Regions from separate parts of the Ensifer sp. Root142 genome, predicted to be linked through region 3. Evidence: riboswitches for the same ligand, from Rfam matches in the RefSeq annotation. Region 3 holds a riboswitch; each other region holds the start of a gene.
The links. Region 3 has a riboswitch for thiamine pyrophosphate ahead of ASD52_RS04790 (ABC transporter permease). Riboswitches for the same ligand answer to the same signal wherever they lie in the genome.
Positions count from the first base shown of each region.

Region 1: it holds a riboswitch for thiamine pyrophosphate, as region 3 does, so the genes downstream of both, thiC (phosphomethylpyrimidine synthase ThiC) here and ASD52_RS04790 (ABC transporter permease) in region 3, are expected to answer to the same signal.
Region 2: it holds a riboswitch for thiamine pyrophosphate, as region 3 does, so the genes downstream of both, thiO (glycine oxidase ThiO) here and ASD52_RS04790 (ABC transporter permease) in region 3, are expected to answer to the same signal.

Region 1 covers NZ_LMFK01000001.1:693,831-698,208, forward strand. The annotation lists gene ASD52_RS03355 (Zn-dependent hydrolase) at 1-391, shown strand, start outside; gene thiC (phosphomethylpyrimidine synthase ThiC) at 655-2,478, opposite strand; TPP riboswitch at 2,573-2,704, opposite strand; gene ASD52_RS03365 (sigma-54 dependent transcriptional regulator) at 2,882-4,243, opposite strand; gene ASD52_RS03370 (sensor histidine kinase) at 4,247-4,378, opposite strand, start outside.
Region 2 covers NZ_LMFK01000026.1:29,954-34,331, forward strand. The annotation lists gene ASD52_RS23640 (thiamine phosphate synthase) at 1-571, opposite strand, end outside; gene ASD52_RS23645 (thiazole synthase) at 568-1,341, opposite strand; gene thiS (sulfur carrier protein ThiS) at 1,344-1,541, opposite strand; gene thiO (glycine oxidase ThiO) at 1,531-2,526, opposite strand; TPP riboswitch at 2,749-2,880, opposite strand; gene ASD52_RS23665 (hypothetical protein) at 3,822-4,091, opposite strand.
Region 3 covers NZ_LMFK01000001.1:1,009,071-1,013,448, reverse strand. The annotation lists gene ASD52_RS04795 (ABC transporter substrate-binding protein) at 1-301, opposite strand, end outside; gene ASD52_RS04790 (ABC transporter permease) at 339-1,082, opposite strand; TPP riboswitch at 1,223-1,325, opposite strand; partial or broken gene ASD52_RS04785 (IS110 family transposase) at 1,585-2,400, shown strand; gene ASD52_RS04780 (glycosyltransferase domain-containing protein) at 3,034-4,194, shown strand.

The DNA of each region.
Region 1 (4,378 bases), 320 kb from region 3:
CTTTACCATCGACCTGCGCGACCCGGACGAGGATCGCCTGAGGGCACTTGAAAGCGCGCTTTCCGGCTTTCTCGACCAGCTTGAGCAGGAAGAGCATGTGACCGTCTCTGTCGAGCGTCTCGCCCGGTTCGAGCCCGTCAGTTTCGACGGTGCGATCGTCGCGGCGATTGAAGTTTCCGCGAAGGCCCGTGGGCTGAAGAGCCGGCGGATGACCTCCGGCGCCGGCCACGACGCCCAGATGATCGCGCGCATCGCGCCGGCGGCGATGATCTTCGTGCCGAGCCGCGACGGGATCAGCCACAATCCGCGCGAACACACGGATCCGGCAGACCTCGTCGCCGGTGCCAATGTCCTGCTCGACGTCGCCGTCCGGCTTGCAGGTAGCCCTTAGGGGGCTGGAAGGGGCGGCCGGGTGCGACCTCCTTGGAGCGATCACGATGCTGATGCGGCAGCAATTCCTCTCACACCGTCATGCACGGGCTTGACCCGAGCATCCAGCCGGCACCTCTGTGTCAGCCTCGTATCGACATGCCGGCTGCCTCCAATGCTCGGGTCGAGCCCGAGCATGACGAAGAGATGGGCCATTGCGTAAAGAGTGCCGGAGCCCGCCGGGCGCCAGAAGGGGCGGGGTTGCCGCCCCTTCTGGCGTGATCGTTATCCCCGAACTTCTGCCTCGCTGTCGACCGGCATATAGAGGTCGCCACCTTCACGATACTTGGCCGCCATCGCTTGAAACCCTTCCTTCTGCGCCTCGGCGCGGATGTCGTGCGAGATCCGCATCGAGCAGAACTTCGGCCCGCACATGGAGCAAAAATGCGCGACCTTGTGCGCCTCCTTCGGCAAGGTTTCGTCGTGGAAGGAGCGGGCGGTTTCCGGATCGAGCGACAGGTTGAACTGGTCCTCCCAGCGGAACTCGAAGCGGGCGCGCGACAGGGCGTCGTCGCGCGTGCGGGCCGCCGGGTGCCCCTTGGCGAGATCGGCGGCATGGGCCGCGATCTTGTAGGTGATGACGCCCACCTTGACGTCGTTGCGGTCGGGAAGCCCCAGATGTTCCTTCGGTGTCACATAGCAGAGCATGGCCGTGCCGAACCAGCCGATCATCGCGGCACCGATGCCCGAGGTGATGTGGTCGTAGCCCGGGGCGATGTCGGTCGTCAGGGGCCCAAGCGTATAGAACGGCGCCTCGCCACAGACAGCGAGCTGCTTGTCCATGTTTTCCTTGATCTTGTGCATCGGCACGTGGCCAGGCCCCTCGATCATCACCTGGCAGTCTTTCGCCCAGGCGATCTTCGTCAGCTCGCCCAGCGTTTCCAGTTCGGCAAATTGCGCCGCGTCATTGGCATCGGCGATCGACCCCGGACGCAGGCCGTCGCCGAGCGAAAACGAGACGTCATAGGCGCGGCAGATGTCGCAGATCTCTTCGAAGTGCTCGTAGAGAAAGCTCTCCTTGTGGTGGTGCAGGCACCATTTCGCCATGATCGAGCCGCCGCGCGAGACGATGCCGGTGACCCGGTCGACCGTCAGCGGGATATAGTGCAGCCGGACACCGGCATGGATGGTGAAGTAGTCGACCCCCTGTTCCGCCTGCTCGATCAGCGTATCGCGATAGACTTCCCAGCTCAGATCCTCGGCGATGCCGTTGACCTTTTCCAGCGCCTGGTAGAGCGGCACGGTGCCGATCGGCACGGGCGAGTTGCGGATGATCCATTCGCGGATGTTGTGAATGTTGCGGCCGGTCGACAGGTCCATGACCGTGTCTGCGCCCCAGCGGGTCGCCCAGACCATCTTCTCCACTTCCTCGGCCATCGACGAAGTGACGGCGGAGTTGCCGATATTGGCATTGATCTTCACCAGGAAATTCCGGCCGATGATCATCGGCTCGGACTCCGGGTGGTTGATGTTGGCCGGAAGCACGGCGCGACCGCTGGCGATCTCCTGGCGGACGAATTCGGGGGTGACGTGATCGGGGATATGGGCACCAAAGCTTTCGCCGTCGCGTAGCGTGACGCGTGCAGCGTCGCGGCCAAGGTTCTCGCGGATGGCGACGAACTCCATCTCGGGCGTGATGATGCCGGCCCGCGCATAGGCAAGCTGCGTCACCGCGCGCCGCCCGGTCGCGCGCAAGGGCGCGTGGCGGAAGGGAAAGGTCGGCGTCAGCCGGTCGCCGGAGGCAAAGCCGTTGTCTTCCGGCCGCACGTCGCGTCCGTCATAGGCTTCGACATCACCGCGAGCGATGATCCAGTTGCGGCGCGGTCGTGGCAAACCGTCCTCGATGCGGATGTTGGCATCTTCTACGGTGTAGGGACCGGAGGCGTCGTAGACGGTGACCGGCGGCTCGCCCGACGTCGGGTGCAGGGTGATTTCGCGCATGGGAACGCGGATGTCGGGATGGATCGTGCCTGGCTTGTAGACCTTTTTCGAGGCGGGAAGCGGGCCTTTTGTGACCGAGAGTTCTGCGGTTTTGGTGGCAATATTCATGATGAGGCTCCAAGTTTGCGGTTGGAGACCCAGTTCTGAAGCCGGAAGGAAAAGACATGTTTGCCTGAAATTCCGCGCGAATGACGGAATCGTGGCGTCAATGTCTGCACCGTCCCTACGCCAGTATGAACTGGATCAGGTTCAACGGGTCACTGCGCCTCGGTCGGCAAAGCCGATCCGCCCAGCAGTATCTCAGCCCCTTGACGGGACCCCCCTGGTGAATGCCTAGAGATAGCCATCGATCCGGATGCGCCGTCAAGCGTTAATCCGAAGGTTGCGTGTCAGGCCTGTTGATTGCCCGGTAGAGCGTTTCCGGATGAGACGAAGCCGCGGGCACGCTCGTTCTTTTCGTTTTTACGCATTTCCTGACGGAAAACCGCTCCGCACTTTTCCTGGAAATGCGCTAGCGGCCGGACTTCTCTGATCCCCGGCGATCGGCATAATCCGCACGGTTGATGCCGTGCCGCTGCAGCTTGTCATAGAAGGTCTTGCGCGGAATGCCGAGCGCTTCGATCGTCGCCTTGACGTCGCCGTGCTGCGCCCGCAGCGCTTCTTTCAGAATTTCCGCCTCGTAGCGCTCGATCCGCTCGGGCAGGCCGGCACTGGTCGGCGCCGCGGCAATCGGTTGGCCGAGCGAACCTTCGACGCCAAGGGCAACGCGCTCGGCGAAGTGCGAGAGCTCGCGCACATTGCCCGGCCAGGAATGAGACCTCAGATAGTGGCTGACGGCCAGCGAAAGCGTCGGCACGTCGCGCTTGAAACGCTCGGCTGCCCGCGTCAGGAAATGCGAGAAGAGAAGGGGGATATCGTCCCGGCGTTCGCGCAGCGGCGGGATCGACAGGGTGACGACGTTCAGCCGGAAATAGAGATCCTCGCGAAAATCGCCCCGCTGGGCCGGGTCGCCGAGGTCGATCTTGGCCGCGGCGATGACCCGAATATCGACGGGGCGCACGATATTGGTGCCAAGCGGCGTGATCTCACGGGCTTCAAGCACTCGCAGCATCTTGACCTGCGTTGCCGGCGGCATCGCCTCGATCTCATCGAGGAAAAGCGTGCCGCCGCTCGCATGCTCGATACGGCCGACGCGCTTCTTCAGGGCACCGGTGAAGGCGCCGGGCTCGTGGCCGAAAAGCTCGCTCTCGATTACCGTTTCCGGCAGTGCGCCGCAGTTCAGCGCCACGAAGTTGCCGTTGCGGCGCCGGCTCCAATTGTGCAGCAGCGTCGCCACCACCTCCTTGCCGCTGCCGGTTTCGCCGGCAACAAGCACATCCACGTCGGTGTCGGCGATATGCCGCAAGGTCTGGCGCAGCCGTTCCATGACCGGTGTCTGGCCAATCAGCGGCAGGCTCTCACCGGCGACTTCGGCTGCGCGTTTCAGCGCGCGGTTTTCCATCACCAGCCGGCGTTTTTCCAAGGCGCGGCGTGCGCTCTGCACCAGACGGTCGGCGGCAAAGGGTTTCGGGATGAAATCATAGACGCCGTCCTTAATGGCCTGAACGGCCATCGGGATATCGCCGTGGCCGGTGACCAGAATGACGGGCAGGTCGGGGTCGAAATCGGCGATCCGGCGAAACAGCGTGAGGCCGTCGATCCCGGGCATGCGGATATCGCTGATGACGATCCCGCTAAAATCCGGGTTGAGGATTGCGAGCGCTTCCGCCGCGCCGGGAAAGGCGGAGACCGCGAGGCCGGCAAGCTCCAGCGTCTGCTTCATCGCCCGCCTGAGTTCGCTGTCGTCGTCGACGAGGCATACGGATTGCTGCATCGCTCAGGCCCTCTTCAAACGCACGGTGAAGACGGTGCCCTCAGGGCTGGTCTTGACCTCGATGTCGCCGCCATAGTCGGCGACAATCTCCTTGGAGATGGCAAGGCCGAGACCGAGACCTTCATCCTTGGAGGT
Region 2 (4,378 bases), on a different contig from region 3:
TAGTTCTGTCCTCGGGATCCTGGCTACGTGTAATGTCGGTCACGACCGCGGCACAATCCGCGCCATGGGTGAGGACGCCATCAATGCGTTCAAGGTTCAGTCCACCGATCGCAACCAGTGGGGTCGGTCCGATTTTCTTCTTCCATGTGGCGAGGCGAGCAAGTCCCTGCGGCTCCCATTTCATCTTTTTGAGAACGGTCGGATAGACCGGACCCAACGCGACATAGTCGGGCGCGACTGACAGCGCCATATCGAGTTCGGCCTCGTCATGTGTGCTGATGCCGAGCTTAAGGCCAGCCCCACGGATCGCGGCCACGTCAGCTTGCGCCAGATCTTCCTGGCCGAGATGAACGAAATCGCAGCCTTCGTCGATCGCCATGCGCCAATGGTCGTTGACGACAAGTTGGCAACCGTGTCTCTCGCATATGGTTCTGGCGATGCGGATATCGCTACGGACTTCGCTATCGGGTCTTTCCTTGATGCGAAGCTGGACCAGCCTCACTCCAATTGGAACGAGGCGTTCGACCCAATTCGCGCTGTCGACAATGAGGTAGAAGGGATCGAGCTTCATGAGAAGACCGCCTTTCCGATCACCGGGGTGGAGGGGACTGCCATGTCTCTCGGTTCGAGCATGCCGGCTTCAAAAGCCAGCCGACCGGCCTCGATCGCCTTGGCAAAACCCGATGCCATCACGGCCGGATTTCCGGCACCGGCCACCGCCGTATTCAGGAGCACGGCATCGAAACCGAGCTCCATCACCGTGGTTGCATGCGAAGGGCGGCCGATGCCCGCATCGACAATCAGAGGCACGTCCGGGAAGTGTGCGCGCATCGACCTCAAGGCGGACAGGTTTTGTGGCCCCATGGCACTGCCGATCGGAGCACACCAGGGCATCAACACGCGGCAGCCAGCCTCCAGCAGGCGCTCGGCAACGACCAGATCGTCGGTCGTATAGGGAAAGATCTCGAAGCCTTCGTTTGAAAGGATCTGTGCGGCTTCGACCAGCGCGAACACATCCGGCTGCAATGTGTCGTGATTGCCGATCACTTCGAGCTTGATCCAGTTCGTCTTGAAAACCTCGCGCGCCATCTTAGCAGTGAGCACCGCCTCCTTGGTGGTGTGGCAGCCGGCGGTGTTCGGCAGTATTTTCGTCCCGAGCTCGCGGATCAGTTCGAAAAACGCACCTCCGGCTTTGCCGCCGGCCGTCTCTCTCCTCAACGAGACCGTGATGATTTGTGTCCCTGAAGCCCGCACCGCGTCCGAAAGCACGGCTGGAGATGGATAGCCCGCTGTGCCCAGGAGCAGTCGGGAGGTGATTTCCGTGTCGTAGACTTGCAGCATGGTCAGCCACCTTTCATGGGCGAGAGAATTTCGATGCGATCATGATCGCCTAAGCGCCATCGATCGCGGTCGGCCGCGTGAACGAGTTCGCCGTTGACAGCGGTCGCCAGCCAGCTTCCTTCATAGTCGAGTGCAGCCATCAGTTCGGCGAGCGTCGAGCAGGCGACCTCGTGCTCTTCGCCATTGACGTTAAGGTTCATCATAGAACTCCGATCTGTGGTCCGGGTTGAGCAGAAGTTCGGCAACGTCGTGCGCAAGAGCCGGCGAGAGCAGGAAACCATGCCGATACATACCGTTCACGGAATAGATCGAACCGCTTTTCGTGATCCTTGGCAGATTGTCGGGGTAGGCGGGGCGAATGCCAGTTCCGGTTTCGGTGATCTGCGCTTCGCCGAAGGCCGGGTGCAGGGCGTAGGCTGCGTTTAAGAGCTCCATCAGCGACCGTGCAGTGATAGGACCGGACAATTCGCTCTCTATCATTGTTGCCCCGACCATGAAGACGCCCTGGCGGCGTGGAACGACATAGATGGGGTGTCGAGGATGCAGGAAGCGCACTGGACGCGACAGTTGAATGTCGCCGGTGCGCAGATAGAGCATCTCGCCACGCACGCCCCGCAGTGCTGCGTCATCCGGGAGCCTGGCAGGGCCTGTGCAGTCAATATGCGAATCGACACGGCGATCGACGGTGGCATCGGTCGCCTGGCCGAAATGAAAACGCACCCCCATGGCCATTAATGTGTCATGGAGTGAAGACAGCGCCTCTCTCGGATCGAGATGCGCTTCCCTCGGGAAGTGGAGTGCACGAGAAAAACGGCCGGCGAGATCGGGTTCCAGTTCGGCTATCTGGTCGGCATCAAGCCATCTGTGCCCTTTGGTTCGCGCCGCGAAGCGATCGAGCTCGCGTGTATCGCGCGCGGCGGCGACGACAAGTGTCCCCTCTTGCACGACCTTGTCGGGCAGCGCCGTCTTCCACCACTCGATGGCTGTCGCGCCGACGCGTTCGACTTTCTCGTCGGCACTTTCGCGCTCACACCAGGGCGCCAGCATGCCGCCGGCAAACCAGGATGCGCCGGCGCCAATCCGTTTTGAACGTTCGAAGACGTCGACCTCAATGCCGCGTCGCGCCAGTTCGTATGAGGTGACAAGGCCGACGACACCCGCTCCGTTGATCAGCACCTGCCTCATTTGGCAGCCGTTCGAGCTGTTACCTGGCCGGAGCTGTAGGGCCATTCATCCATGCGCCGCACCGCTAACGGGCGTCGATGTTGCCGTCTATGTCCGCGGTTTGGCTCGTGTACGACATCTGAAAAAACCATTGGTCGGCTCCAACCTTGACGTTTGGAGACCCAGATCTTGGCGCTGGAAAGATAGAGACACGTCCACGCGATCGCAAAGGAGCTGTCGCAACTGCCGTCGTTCCCACCGTCCCTACGCCAGCATGAACTGGATCAGGTTCAACGGGTCATTGCGCTGCGGTCGAAAGAGCCGATCCGCCCAGCAATATCTCAGCCCCTTGTCGGGACTCCCCTGGTGAATGAACCGAGTTGAACGGCCAATGCCGTGCTTTGTCAAGCGTTGTTAGTCTATTTCCAACGGGGCTAAAGCGTCATCCACATACCTTAGACTCAACGCGTATCGCGCCGAGAGGAGCAACATGAGCCGGCGCATCAATGCGGCGGGCCTCGCGCTCGTCTAGCGGCGGGAAGGCATCAAGGAGCATGCGTTTAGTAGAAAAGGCGCTGCAGCGTGAGTTTTGCTCTCAGGCAAGTGGAGGCATCGTCTGCCCCACAACAATCAATGGTCTCGAATGTTCTCAAGCGATTCCTTTCTCGCTTCTTCATTGATGTCGCTCAGAGACCTTTCATGGTTGGTGCCGTTCCTGGAAGTGACACACATTTCCCAAGCACACCGTCGTGTCCGCCTGCGCGGGCGCGCCCGAGGCGATGAGAGCCACGGCGATTCATGCAGTTCGACCATTTCTCCTCAGTAGGGCGCCGTCCTGGAGCCATGAGTTTCCCCCGTTTTTGAGTGGTTCACGGTGCAAGCCCGGTCGGAAAATGGCCAGCATCCAATAAAAAGGAATCCGAATGGCGCCATATCTGTGCAGAAAATTCGCTCGGCCGCGAAAGGGCGGTCAATGCAAGCAACTTCACCTCCGTCATGGTCGCGCTCGATCGCTATGGCGACATGTTTGGTCTCGATAAGTCCCGTCGCCTGCTGCTCGCAGCACGGACATGAACGTGCCGACTTCCGATTCTATCGCGAGGTCTGGGGACCGACGCCGGCGCTGAATTAACGAGCACATGCATATCGGATCGGGCCTCGGATCCGGAATATTTTCAGCTGTCTCTGGGGCATCTCGATGACGGCGTGGCCGTTGCGCGGCCACGCTGACCGGAGTATGCCTGGCGTAGTGTGATCCCAGTCGAGGGCCGAGAGTGGGGCAGCGCGTCACTCTGCGGTGTTGAGCAACACATCGCCTAGTGCAGCATACTGGTCGGTTGCTGTTCGCTCTGAATTCGACGTGTTGGGCTCGCCCGCCTACAGAACCAGCGACCGCACTCTGTTAACGCCAACTCATCCGTATTGCCGAACCTAAATTCATCCATCAGGAATTTTGCGAGGCGGCCAGCGCGGATGTCTTGGCGCGGGATCCTCGTTTCGAAGCAAATGCGATCGAATATCCTTTGAAGTGTATCGAGCTGTTCGGGTGCGAGTTCAAAACCTGACTGGTCAAAGTGAATAGCCATTTAGACCTCCCTTCTTGAGCTACCGCCTTCACCGACGAGAGAAAGATAGCGAAATCTTTAATTGGCTCCAAGTGAGCAAAAGTTGAGATTTGCGTGCGTCGAACTGCTGCTGGTAGCGGGGAATCCGGCTCAGAGCCCACAGAGATGCGGCGCTTATAAAAGGCGCCGCGGGAACGACAGCGGAAACGAGACGACCCCTTAGCCGCCCCTTTCCTTAAATGCGAATTGTTCTCGCCAATCATTAGATTTAGTTCGATATTTAGTCGTTGCTGAGATTGCTAGCGGTC
Region 3 (4,378 bases):
TGCGAACCAGAGGCAGGCCTGCAGCATGGTCAAGGTACAGGTTCGGCTGATAGTGCACGCCGATATCAGCCTGCCCCGCAGCGACGAGACGCGGAACGCTTGAAGGGTCTGCCGGTGGCACGAGCTCGACATCGAGCCCCGCCTTTTCGAACAGCGCGAGCTCCTTGGCGACGACGATCGGCGCATGGTCGGGATTGACAAACCACTCCAGCATCACTGTCAGTTTTTCAGCGGCAGTTGCTGAGCCAGTTGCAAAGACCACGCCGAGCGCGAGGCTGGCGGAAAGCAGAGATTTGCGGATCATGATGTTATGAACTCTCCCAATTGTCCTCAGAAATTCAGGGTTCCCGTGCCCAGTGCGCGAGTGGACGGGTTGCCTCATCGACCAGCAGCCTAAGGGCGACGGCAAGCAGGGCAAGAATGGCCATCGCGGCAAAGACGACATCCGTCTGCATGCGGGCATTTGCCTGGACGATAACGAAGCCGAGGCCGGCCGAGGCGCCGACCCACTCGCCAACGACGGCGCCGAGCGGTGCCAACGGGGCAGCAACGCGCAGGCCAGTCACTAAGCCGGGCAACGCCAACGGCAATCGCACAAGCCGCAGCGTCTGCCAGTGGCTCGCCTTGGTCAGCGCGACGGCATCAAGGATCTGCGCATCGGTGCGGCGCAGACCATCAGAGAATGCGGAAACAACGGGAAAGAAGATGATGATGGCCGCCATCACGATCTTCGAGACCATGCCAAAGCCGAACCAAAGCACCAGCAACGGAGCAATGACGAAGACGGGAAAGGCTTGGAGGACGAGCACGAAAGGCCAGACGAGCTTTCCGAGCCGCGGAAAAGCTGCCAGCCCGATAGCAGTCGCAACGCCGAACGCCGTGCCGACCGCGAGGCCGGCCAGCATTTCGGCGATCGTCACGAGACTCTGCTCGAGCAGAAATCCCGGCTGCCGTCCAAATACGGCCAGCACCTCAACTGGAGTGGGCAACAGATAGCGCGGCAGGGGGAAAACAAGCACCGCCAGCTGCCAGAAGACAGCAAGCACAGCAAAGCTGCGAACAAATGTGAAAGCTAGGCGCATCGCCGGTCAGCCGACGCAGCAACCGGATAAAAGGCGAACCCACCATCCGGCGGCAACTTAGCAAAAGACAGCATCGATCGATCTCCAGACAAAACATCACGGAGATCCAGGTGAAAGCGAAGACGCGATTAGTTTGCCGAAACTGGCTCTTTTCCCGTTCCTACGCCGGCATGACCCGGATCAGGTTCAAGGGTCCGGCTCACCGCCATCTCAGCACTGTGTAGTGCTCCCCTCGGAATAAGACAATTTATGAGTCAACCGTGTCAGGATGTCAATGAGAAGAGCTTCAAAGGCCTGCTCATGTCGGCGATGATCGTTTTGATCTCATCCACCAGGCCCTGATCAGCACGCGCTCTGCGATGTTTGATCGGGCGACACCTAAAGATGGTGTAACGGGCAGAACCCCGGCCCGGCAGGTTTGAAGGGCCGGTGGTCGTCCCTCACAATGATGGTGTCGCGGAGTCAGGAGTGGCCTGCTCCATAGCATCACGGAGAAACGACCATGAAGCAGTATGCGGGCATCGACGTATCATTGGAATACTCGAGTGTGTGCGTGGTGGATGCGGATGGCCGGATCATCCGGGAAGCAAAGATCCTCAGCGAACCCGATGCGCTGATCGCCTGGTTCGGCGCGCATGGCGTGATGATGGAGCGAGTTGGTCTGGAGGCCGGCCCCTTGTCTCAGTGGCTCCATGCCGGGATGGTGAAAGCAGGTCTTTCCGTCGAGCTGATCGAGACGCGCCACGTCCGTGCAGCCTTCAAGACGATGCCGGTGAAGACCGACAAGAAGGACGCGCGGGGCATTGCGCAGTTGATGCGGCTTGGCTGGTTCAAACCGGTCCACTGCAAATCTCTTGCCGCCCAGGAGGTGCGTGCGCTGCTGACCGCCTGCAAGCTCATTCAGGGTAAGCTTCACGACATCGAGATGAGCATCCGGGGCATCCTGCGCGGCTTCGGCCTCAAGGTCGGGCCGACGACCCGGCGCACCTACGCGGGGCGCATCCGCGAGCTGATTGCAGGCCATCCGACCTTGGAAGCGATCGCGACGGCACTGCTGAAGGTGCGCGACGTGCTTGTGCAGGAATTTGCAGGTTTTGAGCGCAAGCTGCGTGCCATCGCCCGCCAAGATGATAACGCACAGCGGCTGATGACGACGCCCGGCGTTGGCGTCCTGGTGGCGCTGACGTTTGTCGCGGCCGTCGACGCGCCGGAGCGATTCCGATCGTCACGCGCGGTGGGGCAGCACTTCGGATTGACGCCGAAGAAATATCAATCGGGCGAGACCGATCTTAGCGGTCGCATCTCGAAGATCGGCGATGGCAGCGTGTGAACTTCTATCTTAGGATTGTGACTGGTCATAATGGGCACATTACCTCGCTCACTTATTAAGTGGGAGATCATGTCCGTGGATTGATGGGGCCATTACAGGCCATTACAGAAGCTACATTCTTATAGCAGATTTATGTGTGAACGCCGATTTCGAATCTTTACATGACTGTGGCGGCTGCTTACTCACGCGCTGCCGCTGGATGTGTTTCTGCGAGCGACTTGGCATGAATGTTGGACGCACAACAAGGATGCCTGGTCGCGACAGACGGCAAACCTGAAACCCTTGCCCATTGGCGAGCTGGAGGTCACCGATGTTAACCGCGTCTATTTGGAACACGGCCGAGTCAAATGGAACAGATGGGCTATCGTCACGCGGGCAATCTACTGGCCGCCTAAGAATTCGCAGCAACGCTCCAACGCCGGCCGGACTTTAAGATCTCCACCCTTGAGGTGGTGGCCTTTCAAGAGTGCCCAAGCGACCGCAACAACCTCCCGACACCGACAAAGGCTTATGGAAAACACCTCAGGGATGGCGTCCTCATCCCACTCTTGTAGCTTTCTCGCTTCGATAGCAACATCGTGCATTTTGATATATACACAATCCAGAAACTAGGGGAGCAGTATGGCAGATAAGGTATGCGTCTTTACATGCAGTTTAGGTAATTACGACCCTCTACCAGAGTCTACTGTATTGAGGGATAGTGGTGTCGACGCGATCTGCTTTACAGACAACGAATTTCTTGAGAGTGAAACGTGGACAATTGTGCGCATTTCGCCGATATTTCCATCTGACCCTACCCGCAGCCAACGCTATGTAAAGCTTAACCCCCACGTATTTCTCCCAGACTATGACTTCTCTATTTACATAGACAGCACGATAGAGCTTCTCGTAGACCCTAAGCTCATTATCGAGAAGTACGACTGCCACCCCGTGACGTTTCAAAATCATAGTTTTAGAGATACTGTCCATGAAGAGTTCTTAGCAGTTCTAGACCATGGCTTTGACGACCAGGCGCGAGTATTCGAGCAGTTAAATCACTACCTTATGGAATCCGAACACATACTGTTCGAAAGACCATATTGGGGGGGAATGATCCTAAGGCGGCATAATAGCGACGAAGTTAAAGAATTTAGTCAAATCTGGTCGTCGCATATGCTGCGCTACTCTCGACGAGACCAGCTATCACTCAACGTGGCTGCTCACCTTGCCGGAATCACCGTTAATCGCCTGATGTTCGACAACCACTCTTCCCCCATTCATGTTTGGCGATCGGAAAACCGCGATAGGCTCAGCGGTATCCGCTCGCCCACAAAGAGCCACATGCCGGTTAGGAGCACTATCATTAATCTCGAGCGACGCTTAGCGGCGGTCGATGAGGCATTGCTGCTCGAACGGAGGACCAAGATTAAGATGGCTGAAGAGAATACAGAAGGCTCCCAAGGGCCAAACTTGATGATTGAACGCGAGCGAAATACAGCAGCCGACTTCGATCGCTTAGGAGGTATCGTCTTCAACGGCACCGACTCGGAGGGAGAGAGCGTAACTTTTGCGAAGGACAGTGTTGTCGCAGCTAAGGTTGCCGCCGGATCCACGCACGGGGAGCGGTACCTTTCGATATCAATGGATGGAAGTTTACGCGATGCTGCTGTTCTAACTACACCTTGGGGGAACGATGAGACCAGCCTTTTCCTACTAGTCAAGCATAATGACGAAATGCAACTCACTCGTGTCCTACTCGCAAATATTGAAGACGGAATGGCAACCTTAAAGGTGAAATTGTAAGCCCGAAGAGAGTGAGCCGTTCAAACTTGTAAGGGCCAATCTCTATAACTTGATGAGTAAAACTTGGCGAACTTACGTTCTCGCCAATGACTGGTGGTTGAAACGGCGCAGACCAGAAATTGATTGGCCCGTCATTGGATTCTATCGAACGGCCTACAAGCGCTGCGTTATTGGTGATATCGCG